2 regions of the Streptomyces sp. NPDC090088 genome follow, and region 1 is predicted to be linked to the other one. Evidence: riboswitches for the same ligand, from Rfam matches in the RefSeq annotation. Region 1 holds a riboswitch; the other holds the start of a gene.
What was found. A riboswitch is a leader RNA that binds a small molecule or an ion and turns the genes downstream of it on or off. The one in region 1 is predicted to bind ZMP and ZTP.
Positions count from the first base shown of each region.

Region 1 (4,489 bases):
CGTGGTGGTCGCCACCGCGCTGACCGTGCTGCTCGGCGGCTCCGGCACCGCGCCCGCGGTCGCCGCACCCCGGCCGCTGACCGTCCGCGCCCACTCCACCCCCGTACCGCTCGCACAGGTCGCGGGACTGGCCGCGGTGGCGGCCCAGGACGGGTCCCCGGCGCTGCGCCAGGGCACCCATGTGCAGTCCTGGAGCCTCGGCATGAGCGACGACGAGCCGCCCGTCACCCTGCCCGAGGAGCGGGTGGTGCGCTGGCGCGCGGACGCCAGTCACACCGAGGTGGTCGTCGCGACCGACCCGGAGCACCCGGGCCGGTCCGTGCTCACCGACGACGGGCTGGTCGAGGACGGCCAGGTGCTCAGCCGGCGCACCTTCCCGCCGATGTGGGGCGACGCCCCGCCGCTGTCGACGCCGCCGCACGACCCGGCGAAGCTGCGCACCTACCTGGCCGAGCTGATCCACACCGACCCCCGCACCACCGCCGGACTGCTCGACGCCACCCAGGAGTTGCTGGACAACTGGACGCTGGGAGCGCGAGAGTCCGCCGCCCTGGCCGAGCTGTTCGCCGACGCCCGGGGGCTGCAGCCGGTCGGCCAGGTCACCGACCGGCTGGGCCGCACCGGGCAGGCGTACGTCTACGACGGGAAGGGCGACGGCGGGCGGCGGATGCTCATCCTGGACCCGGCCACCGGTGCCGTACTCGGCCTGGAGACCACGTTCACCCGGGACGATCCGGAGTACGGGGTGCACGCCGGGGACGTCATGGAGTACCGCGCCTGGATGCGCTGACCGCCCTCAGACCCCTCGGACCCCTCAGGCCCCGAGCTGCCGGGCGGCCGCCGCCACCGTCTGCTCCAGCAGCAGGGCGATGGTCATCGGGCCGACGCCGCCCGGCACCGGCGTGATCAGCGAGGCCCGTTCGACGGCGGTGTCGAAGTCGACGTCACCGACGTTGCCGGCGTTGTAGCCCGCGTCGACGACGACCGCTCCCGGCTTGATGTCCTCGCCCCGGATCAGCCGGGGGCGGCCGACGGCGGCGACCACGATGTCCGCCTCCCGGACGACCGCCGGCAGATCGCGGGTGCGGGAGTGGCAGTAGGTGACGGTCGCGTCCCGGGCGAGCAGGAGCATGCCGGCCGGCTTGCCCAGGATCGCGCTGCGGCCGACGACCACCGCGCGCTTCCCGGCCGGGTCGACGTCGTAGGCGTCGAGCAGGCGCAGGATGCCGCCGGGGGTGCAGGAGACGAAGCCCGGCAGGCCGAAGCTCATCGTCGCGAACGACGCGAAGGTCACGCCGTCCACGTCCTTCTCCGGCGCTATTGCCTCGAACGCGGCCCGCTCGTCGATGTGTTCGCCGACGGGGTGCTGGAGCAGGATGCCGTGCACGGCCGGGTCGGCCGACAACTCCCGCAGGGTGCCGACGAGTTCGGCGGTGGTCGTGGTGGCGGGCAGGGCCACGTGCCGGGAGGCGATACCGGCCTTGCGGCTGCGGTTCTGCTTCATCCGGACGTAGGTGACGGAGGCCGGGTCCTCGCCGACCAGCACGGTCGCCAGACACGGGGTGGCACCCGTGCGCGCGGTGAGGTCGGCGGCCCTCTGGGCGGTCTCCTCGACGATCCGGCGGGCGACGGCGGTGCCGTCCATGAGACGGGCCTGGGTCATGCGGCACACTCCTGAGCTGATTGACCTTGATCGCCCAGGCGCACGGCATCGACAGTGCGGACCGCTCCCCGGTGGTGCTCCACCTCAGCGCCAGTCACGGCCCGCCCCCAGGGTAACCGAGGCGTTCAGCGCTTCCGGTGGCGGTGCGCCGCCCGCAAGGCCGCCAGCAACAGGGGCACCGACGCCCGGGACTGTCTGCGACGGCTGTGTCCGAGACCGGCCCGCGCCGAGAAAGTCCAGGTCACACGGGTGGAGACCTGGACCCTCGCGCCTCTGCTGACTACTCGTCCCATGCCTGGATCATGATCTGTTCGGCGATCTTGCCGTCGCGGAGCGTGATCATCGACTCGGCGAGCACCCGGACGCCGTCCCCGTACTCGCAGGACTCGGTGAAGGCGGCCCGGTCGCCCTGTACGACGCACCGGTCCAGCCGGTGCGTCATGTCGCGGCTGTAGATGTCGTCCAGCATCGCCGCGATGTCCCGGCGGCCGTGCAGGATCTTGGGGTGGCTGGGCTGGGTGTTGCGGTCGACGATGCGGATCTCCGCGTCGTCCGCGTAGAGCGCCAGCAGGGTGTTCCCCGTGTTCCCCTCGATGGCCCGGCGCAGTGTCTCGGTGTCGAACGTGGAGCCGGTCGCGGTGCCCATGGTGACCTCCTGGGAGGACCCGCGACCCGATGCGGAGGGGTCGCGAGAGCCCTCACTCCGAGCGTCCTCCGGCCCGCCGGGCTCGGCAAGCGCAGGCCGGGCGCTCCGCCTGACGGGTGAGGGGGACCGGCTGCCCGTGTCCGGTCCGGCGCCGGGGCCGTTGCTGAAGACATGATCTCAACACGACGTATCGTCGCCGCCGTCGGCCTCGCGGTCGGGGTCACCGGCCTCGCCGCGCCGCTGGCCAACGCGGCCGACGCGAGCGCGCAGCACCCCGTGAAGCTCTCCGCGCTCGGCATGCTCGACTCGCTGGCCCGCACGGACATCCCGGCCGAGTACCAGAACGAGATCCCGAAGGTCTCCGAGCAGGTGCAGGGGCTGAACGGGGTCCAGCGGCTCGGCGAGCTCCACCAGATCACCGATCTGGCCGCGCCGGTGATGGGGCTGGTACCGGGCATCGAAGCCTGATCCCCGCCGCGCACCGAGGGCCGTCCCGTCAGGGGCGGCCCTTCGTCGTACCCCGCGCGCGACGCGGCCCCCCGGCGTCCTCAGGGCGCGGAGGCCAGGAACTGCGTCGCGGCCAGCTCCGCGTACAGCGGGTCCGCCGCCACCAGCTCGCGGTGCGTACCCACCGCACGGACCTGCCCCGCGTCCATGACGACGATCCGGTCCGCCATCGTCACCGTCGACAGCCGGTGCGCGACCACCAGCACGGTGGTCGACCGCGCCACATCGGCGACCGTGTCCCTGAGGGCCGCCTCGTTCACCGCGTCCAGCTGCGAGGTCGCCTCGTCCAGGAGCAGCAGCCGGGGCCGGCGCAGCAACGCCCGGGCGATCGCCACCCGTTGCCGCTCCCCGCCGGACAGCTTGGTCCCGCGGTGCCCGACCAGCGTGTCCAGCCCCTGCGGCAGCCGGGCGACCAGTCCGTCGAGCCGGGTCGTCTTCACCACCCGGGCCACCGCGTCCTCGTCCGCCTCCGGGTTGCCGAGGAGCAGGTTGTCCCGGAGCGAGCCCGAGAGCACGGGCGCGTCCTGCTCGACATAGCCGATGGCCGAGCGCAGCAGGGGCAGGTCCCAGGCGTCCAGCGGGCGGCCGTCGAGGGTGATCGTGCCGGACTCGGGGTCGTAGAACCGCTCGATGAGCGAGAAGACGGTGGTCTTGCCCGCGCCGGACGGGCCGACGAACGCCGTCATGCCGCGCGCCGGTATGTCGAAGCTGACCCCGTGGTGGACGTACGGGAGGTCGTCGGCGTAACGGAAACGTACGTCGGTGAAGACGACCGAGGCCGGTTCGGCGCCCGCGGACGGCAACTCGGCGGGTGCGGCGGCCGGTTCGGCGGGCAGCCGCAGCGCCTCCTGGATCCGGGCGAGCGCGCCGGCGCCGGTCTGGTACTGGGTGACCGCGCCGACCACCTGCTGGATCGGGGACATCAGATAGAAGACGTAGAGCAGGAACGCCACCAGCGTGCCCACGCCGATCGCGCCGGTCGCCACCCGGGCCCCGCCCACCGCGAGCACCGTGATGAACGCCAGCTGCATCGCGAGGCCCGCGGTGTTGCCCGCCGCCGCCGACCACTTGGCGGCCCGCACGCTCTGCCGCCAGGACTCCTCGGCCGCCGCGTGCAGGGCCTGCTCCTCGCGGTGCTCGGCGCCCGAGGCCTTCACCGTGCGCAGCGCGCCGAGGACCCGCTCCAGCGAGGCGCCCATCACCCCGACCGCGTCCTGCGCCCGGCGGCTCGCCCGGTTGATGCGCGGCACGATCGTGCCCAGCACCGTGCCGGCCGCCGCGATCACCGCCAGCGTGACGCCGAGCAGCACCGGATCGACCACGCCCATCATCACCACGGTGGCGACCAGGGTCAGCCCACCGGTGCCGAGCGCGACCAGCGAGTCCGTGGTGACCTCGCGCAGCAGCGTGGTGTCCGAGGTGATCCGCGCCATCAGGTCGCCCGGCTCGGTACGGTCCACGGCGGTGATGCGCAGCCGCAGCAGATACGACGACAGGGTGCGCCGCGCGCCCAGCACCACCGACTCGGCGGTGCGCCGCAGGACGTACGAACCCAGCGCGCCCAGTGCGGCGTTGGTCACCACCAGACCCGCCATCGCCAGCAACTTCCCGGTGATGGACCGGTCGTGGGACAGGTCCTCGATCAACCCCCGGGCCACCAGCGGCAGCAGCAG
Region 1 covers NZ_JBIVDZ010000004.1:234,210-238,698, reverse strand. Annotated here, with positions in the region: gene ACIPSJ_RS21225 (CU044_5270 family protein) at 1-790, shown strand, start outside; gene ACIPSJ_RS21220 (bifunctional 5,10-methylenetetrahydrofolate dehydrogenase/5,10-methenyltetrahydrofolate cyclohydrolase) at 815-1,663, opposite strand; ZMP/ZTP riboswitch at 1,689-1,771, opposite strand; gene ACIPSJ_RS21215 (nuclear transport factor 2 family protein) at 1,944-2,309, opposite strand; gene ACIPSJ_RS21210 (hypothetical protein) at 2,481-2,777, shown strand; gene ACIPSJ_RS21205 (ABC transporter ATP-binding protein) at 2,858-4,489, opposite strand, start outside.

Region 2 (4,489 bases), on a different contig from region 1:
GAGCCCGCCTGGAAGATGCTCCTCAGCAACAAGGCCCTCCTCGCGATCCTCTGGGAGCTGTATCCGGGCCACCCGAACCTGCTCCCGGCGTACCTGGACGGCCCGAGGGAACTGGCCACCACGACCGGCTACGTCAGCAAACCCCTGCTCGGCCGCGAGGGCGCCGGCATCCTCGTACACGAACCCGGCCACCCTCCCGTCGTACGCGAAGAGCCGTGCTGCTACCAGCAGTTGGCCCCGCTCCCCGACTTCGACGGCAACCACGTCGTCCTGGGCGCGTGGGTGGTGGGGGAGGAGGCGGCGGGCCTGGGAATCCGCGAGTCACAGGGCCTCGTGACGGACGACTACGCCCGCTTCCTGCCCCACGTGATCCTCTAGCGCCCCGTCAGGGGCGCGGGGAACTGCGCGACCAGCCACGACGGACCGGCACTCGCGATCAAACCTCAGTGGCACCCCATTAGGCGCTCAGCACCTCCCACAACTGCTCAACCCCCCACTCCAGATCCTCCTCCTCGATGGTCAACGGCGGAGCCACCCGCACCGTCGCCCCATGCGTGTCCTTCACCAGCACCCCCCGCTCCAGCAACCGCTCCGACACCACCCGCCCCGACCCCACCCCCGGATCGACGTCCACCCCCGCCCACAGCCCCCGCCCCCGCACGGCCGTCACCCGTCCACTCCCCGCGATCTCCGCCAGCCGCCGGTGCAGCAGATCCCCCAGCTCGGCCGCCCGCTCCTGGAACTCCCCGGTCCGCAGCATCGCGATCACCTCCAGACCCACCGCACAGGCCAGCGGATTCCCCCCGAACGTGGACCCGTGCTCACCGGGCCGGAACACCCCGAGCACCTCGGCGCTCGACACCACCGCCGACACCGGCAGCACCCCGCCCCCCAGCGCCTTCCCGAGCACGTACATGTCCGGTACGACCCCCTCGTGCTCGCACGCGAACGTCCGCCCGGTCCGCCCCAGCCCCGACTGGATCTCGTCGGCGATGAACAGCACGTCCCGCTCCCGGGCCAGCTCCCGCACCGCCCGCAGGTATCCGGCCGGCGGCACGATCACCCCCGACTCGCCCTGGATCGGTTCGAGGAGCACCGCGACCGTGTTGTCGGTCAGCGCGGCCCGCATCGCCGTGAGGTCGCCGTACGGCACGATCTCGAAGCCGGGCGTGTACGGCCCGAAGTCCGCCCGGGCCTCCGGATCGGTCGAGAAGCTGATCACGGTCGTCGTACGGCCGTGGAAGTTCCCGCTCGCCACCACCACCTTCGCCATCTCCGCGAGCACCCCCTTGACCCGGTACCCCCACTTCCGGGCGGTCTTCACGGCGGTCTCCACCGCCTCCACCCCCGTGTTCATCGGCAGCACCATCTCCATCCCGCACAGCTCGGCCAGCTCCGTGCAGAACGCGGCGAACCGGTCGTGGTGGAAGGCCCGGGACGTCAGCGTCACCCGCTCCAGCTGCGCCTTCGCCGCCGCCACCAGGCGCGGGTGGCCGTGCCCGAAGTTCAGCGCCGAGTAGCCGGCCAGGAAGTCCAGGTACCGGCGGCCCTCGACATCCGTCATCCAGGCGCCGTCGGCCGTCGCGATCACCACCGGCAGCGGGTGGTAGTTGTGCGCGCTGTGCGCGTCGGCGGCGGCGATGAGGGCTTCCGTAGTGGTCACGGCGACTCCAGTGAACGCGGCGAGATGATCCCTTTAATACCGTCTGTCCGTGCCCGACTGGTGGACGCCACGGCCCCCGGGCCCGGCGTGCCCGGTAATGTGATCGGCGGGCCGTGACTGGCGCGCTGGGATGGGACCGACCATCAGGGAGCGGCCCGCGTCGTGATCGAGTGCCGTGCGCCTGGGCCGAACCGTGAATGCCGAACGCCATGTCCGGAGGTCCCGAATGTCCGACCAGCCCGCACCCCTGTCCCCCGAGTCCACCGCGTACCGCGCCGCACTCGACGTGATCCGCGCGGTCGAGCCGCGGGTCGCCGACGCCATCGGCCAGGAGGTCGCCGACCAGCGCGAGATGCTCAAGCTGATCGCCTCGGAGAACTACGCCTCCCCGGCGACCCTGCTCGCGATGGGCAACTGGTTCAGCGACAAGTACGCCGAGGGCACCATCGGCCGCCGCTTCTACGCCGGCTGCCGCAACGTCGACACCGTCGAGGGCCTCGCCGCCGAGCACGCCCGCGAGCTGTTCGGCGCGCGGCACGCCTACGTCCAGCCGCACTCCGGCATCGACGCCAACCTGGTCGCCTTCTGGGCCGTCCTCGCCGACCGCGTCGAGGTCCCCTTCCTGACGAAGACCGGCGCCCGCCAGATCAACGACCTCTCCGAGGCCGACTGGGCCGAGCTGCGCCAGGCCTTCGGCAACCAGCGCATGCTCGGCATGTCCCTGGACGCGGGCGGCCACCTCACCCACGGCTTCCGCCCGAACATCTCCGGCAAGATGTTCGACCAGCGTTCCTACGGGACGGACCCCGCCACCGGGCTCATCGACTACGACGCGCTGCGCGCCCAGGCCCGCGAGTTCAAGCCGCTGATCCTCGTCGCCGGCTACTCGGCGTACCCCCGGCTGGTGAACTTCCGGATCATGCGCGAGATCGCCGACGAGGTCGGCGCGACCCTCATGGTCGACATGGCGCACTTCGCGGGCCTGGTCGCCGGCAAGGTCCTGACCGGCGACTTCGACCCGGTCCCGCACGCCCAGATCGTCACGACCACCACGCACAAGTCGCTGCGCGGCCCGCGCGGCGGCATGGTCCTGTGCGACGACTCCCTCAAGGACCAGGTCGACCGCGGCTGCCCGATGGTCCTCGGCGGCCCGCTCCCGCACGTCATGGCCGCCAAGGCCGTCGCCCTGGCCGAGGCCCGGCAGCCCGCCTTCCAGGACTACGCCCAGCGCATCGTCGACAACTCGCGCGCGCTGGCCGAGGGCCTGATGCGCCGGGGCGCCACCCTCGTCACCGGCGGCACCGACAACCACCTCAACCTCATCGACGTCGAGAGCTCCTACGGCCTCACCGGCCGCCAGGCCGAGACTGCCCTCCTCGACTCCGGCATCGTCACCAACCGCAACGCGATCCCCGCCGACCCGAACGGCGCCTGGTACACCTCCGGCATCCGCATCGGCACCCCGGCGCTCACCACCCGTGGCCTGGGCACGGCGGAGATGGACGAGGTGGCGGGCCTCATCGACCGCGTCCTCACCGCCACCGAGCCGGGCACGACGAAGTCCGGCGCCCCCTCCAAGGCCTCCCACGTCCTCGACGAGAAGGTCTCCACGGAGATCGCCCAGCGCGCGACGGACCTGGTGGCGGGCTTCCCGCTGTACCCGGAGATCGACCTCGGCTGATCGACGCCCTCAGGGGCAGCGCCCCTGAAAGGGGCGCGGGGAACTGCGCGAACGGCCCCCACCGGCCCGCAGTCCCCCGCGCTCCGAAACCACCCCCCACCACAGGGCCGATCCCACCCTCACCCTCTGAGAGAATGGTGAGCATGGCCTCTGATCGACCCCGCGTGCTCTCCGGCATCCAGCCCACCGCCGGCTCGTTCCACCTGGGCAACTACCTCGGTGCCGTCCGCCAGTGGGTAGCCCTCCAGGAGTCCCACGACGCCTTCTACATGGTCGTCGACCTGCACGCGATCACGATCCCGCAGGACCCCGCCGACCTGCGTGCCAACACCCGCCTCGCCGCGGCCCAGCTGCTCGCCGCCGGCCTGGACCCGGACCGCTGCACCCTCTTCGTGCAGAGCCACGTCCCCGAGCACGCGCAGCTCGCCTGGGTCATGAACTGCCTCACCGGCTTCGGCGAGGCCAGCCGGATGACCCAGTTCAAGGACAAGTCGGCCAAGCAGGGCGCGGACCGCGCCTCCGTCGGCCTGTTCACGTACCCGGTCCTCCAGGTCGCCGACATCCTGCTCTACCAGGCCCACGAGGTCCCCGTCGGCGAGGACCAGCGCCAGCACATCGAGCTCACCCGTGACCTCGCCGAGCGCTTCAACGGCCGGTTCGGCGCCACCTTCACCATCCCCAAGCCGTACATCCTCAAGGAGACGGCGAAGATCTACGACCTCCAGGACCCGTCGATCAAGATGAGCAAGTCGGCGTCCACGCCGAAGGGCCTCATCAACCTCCTCGACGACCCGAAGGCCACGGCGAAGAAGGTCAAGAGCGCCGTCACCGACACCGACACGGTGATCCGCTACGACGCCGAGCACAAGCCGGGCGTCAGCAACCTCCTCACCATCTACTCCACCCTCACCGGCAAGTCGATCGCCGAGCTGGAGCAGGAGTACGAGGGCAAGATGTACGGCGCGCTCAAGACGGACCTCGCCGACGTCATGGTCGAGTTCGTGACCCCCTTCCGGGAGCGCACCCAGCAGTACCTGGACGATCCGGAGACGCTGGACTCGGTCCTGGCCAAGGGTGCGGAGAAGGCCCGTGCGGTGGCGGCGGAGACCCTCGCCCAGGCCTACGACCGGGTGGGCTTCCTGCCC
Region 2 covers NZ_JBIVDZ010000002.1:508,479-512,967, forward strand. Annotated here, with positions in the region: gene ACIPSJ_RS11015 (glutathionylspermidine synthase family protein) at 1-378, shown strand, start outside; gene rocD (ornithine--oxo-acid transaminase) at 458-1,663, opposite strand; ZMP/ZTP riboswitch at 1,767-1,857, shown strand; gene ACIPSJ_RS11025 (glycine hydroxymethyltransferase) at 1,890-3,344, shown strand; gene trpS (tryptophan--tRNA ligase) at 3,488-4,489, shown strand, end outside.
Region 2: another riboswitch for ZMP and ZTP. It lies ahead of ACIPSJ_RS11025 (glycine hydroxymethyltransferase); the one in region 1 lies ahead of ACIPSJ_RS21220 (bifunctional 5,10-methylenetetrahydrofolate dehydrogenase/5,10-methenyltetrahydrofolate cyclohydrolase).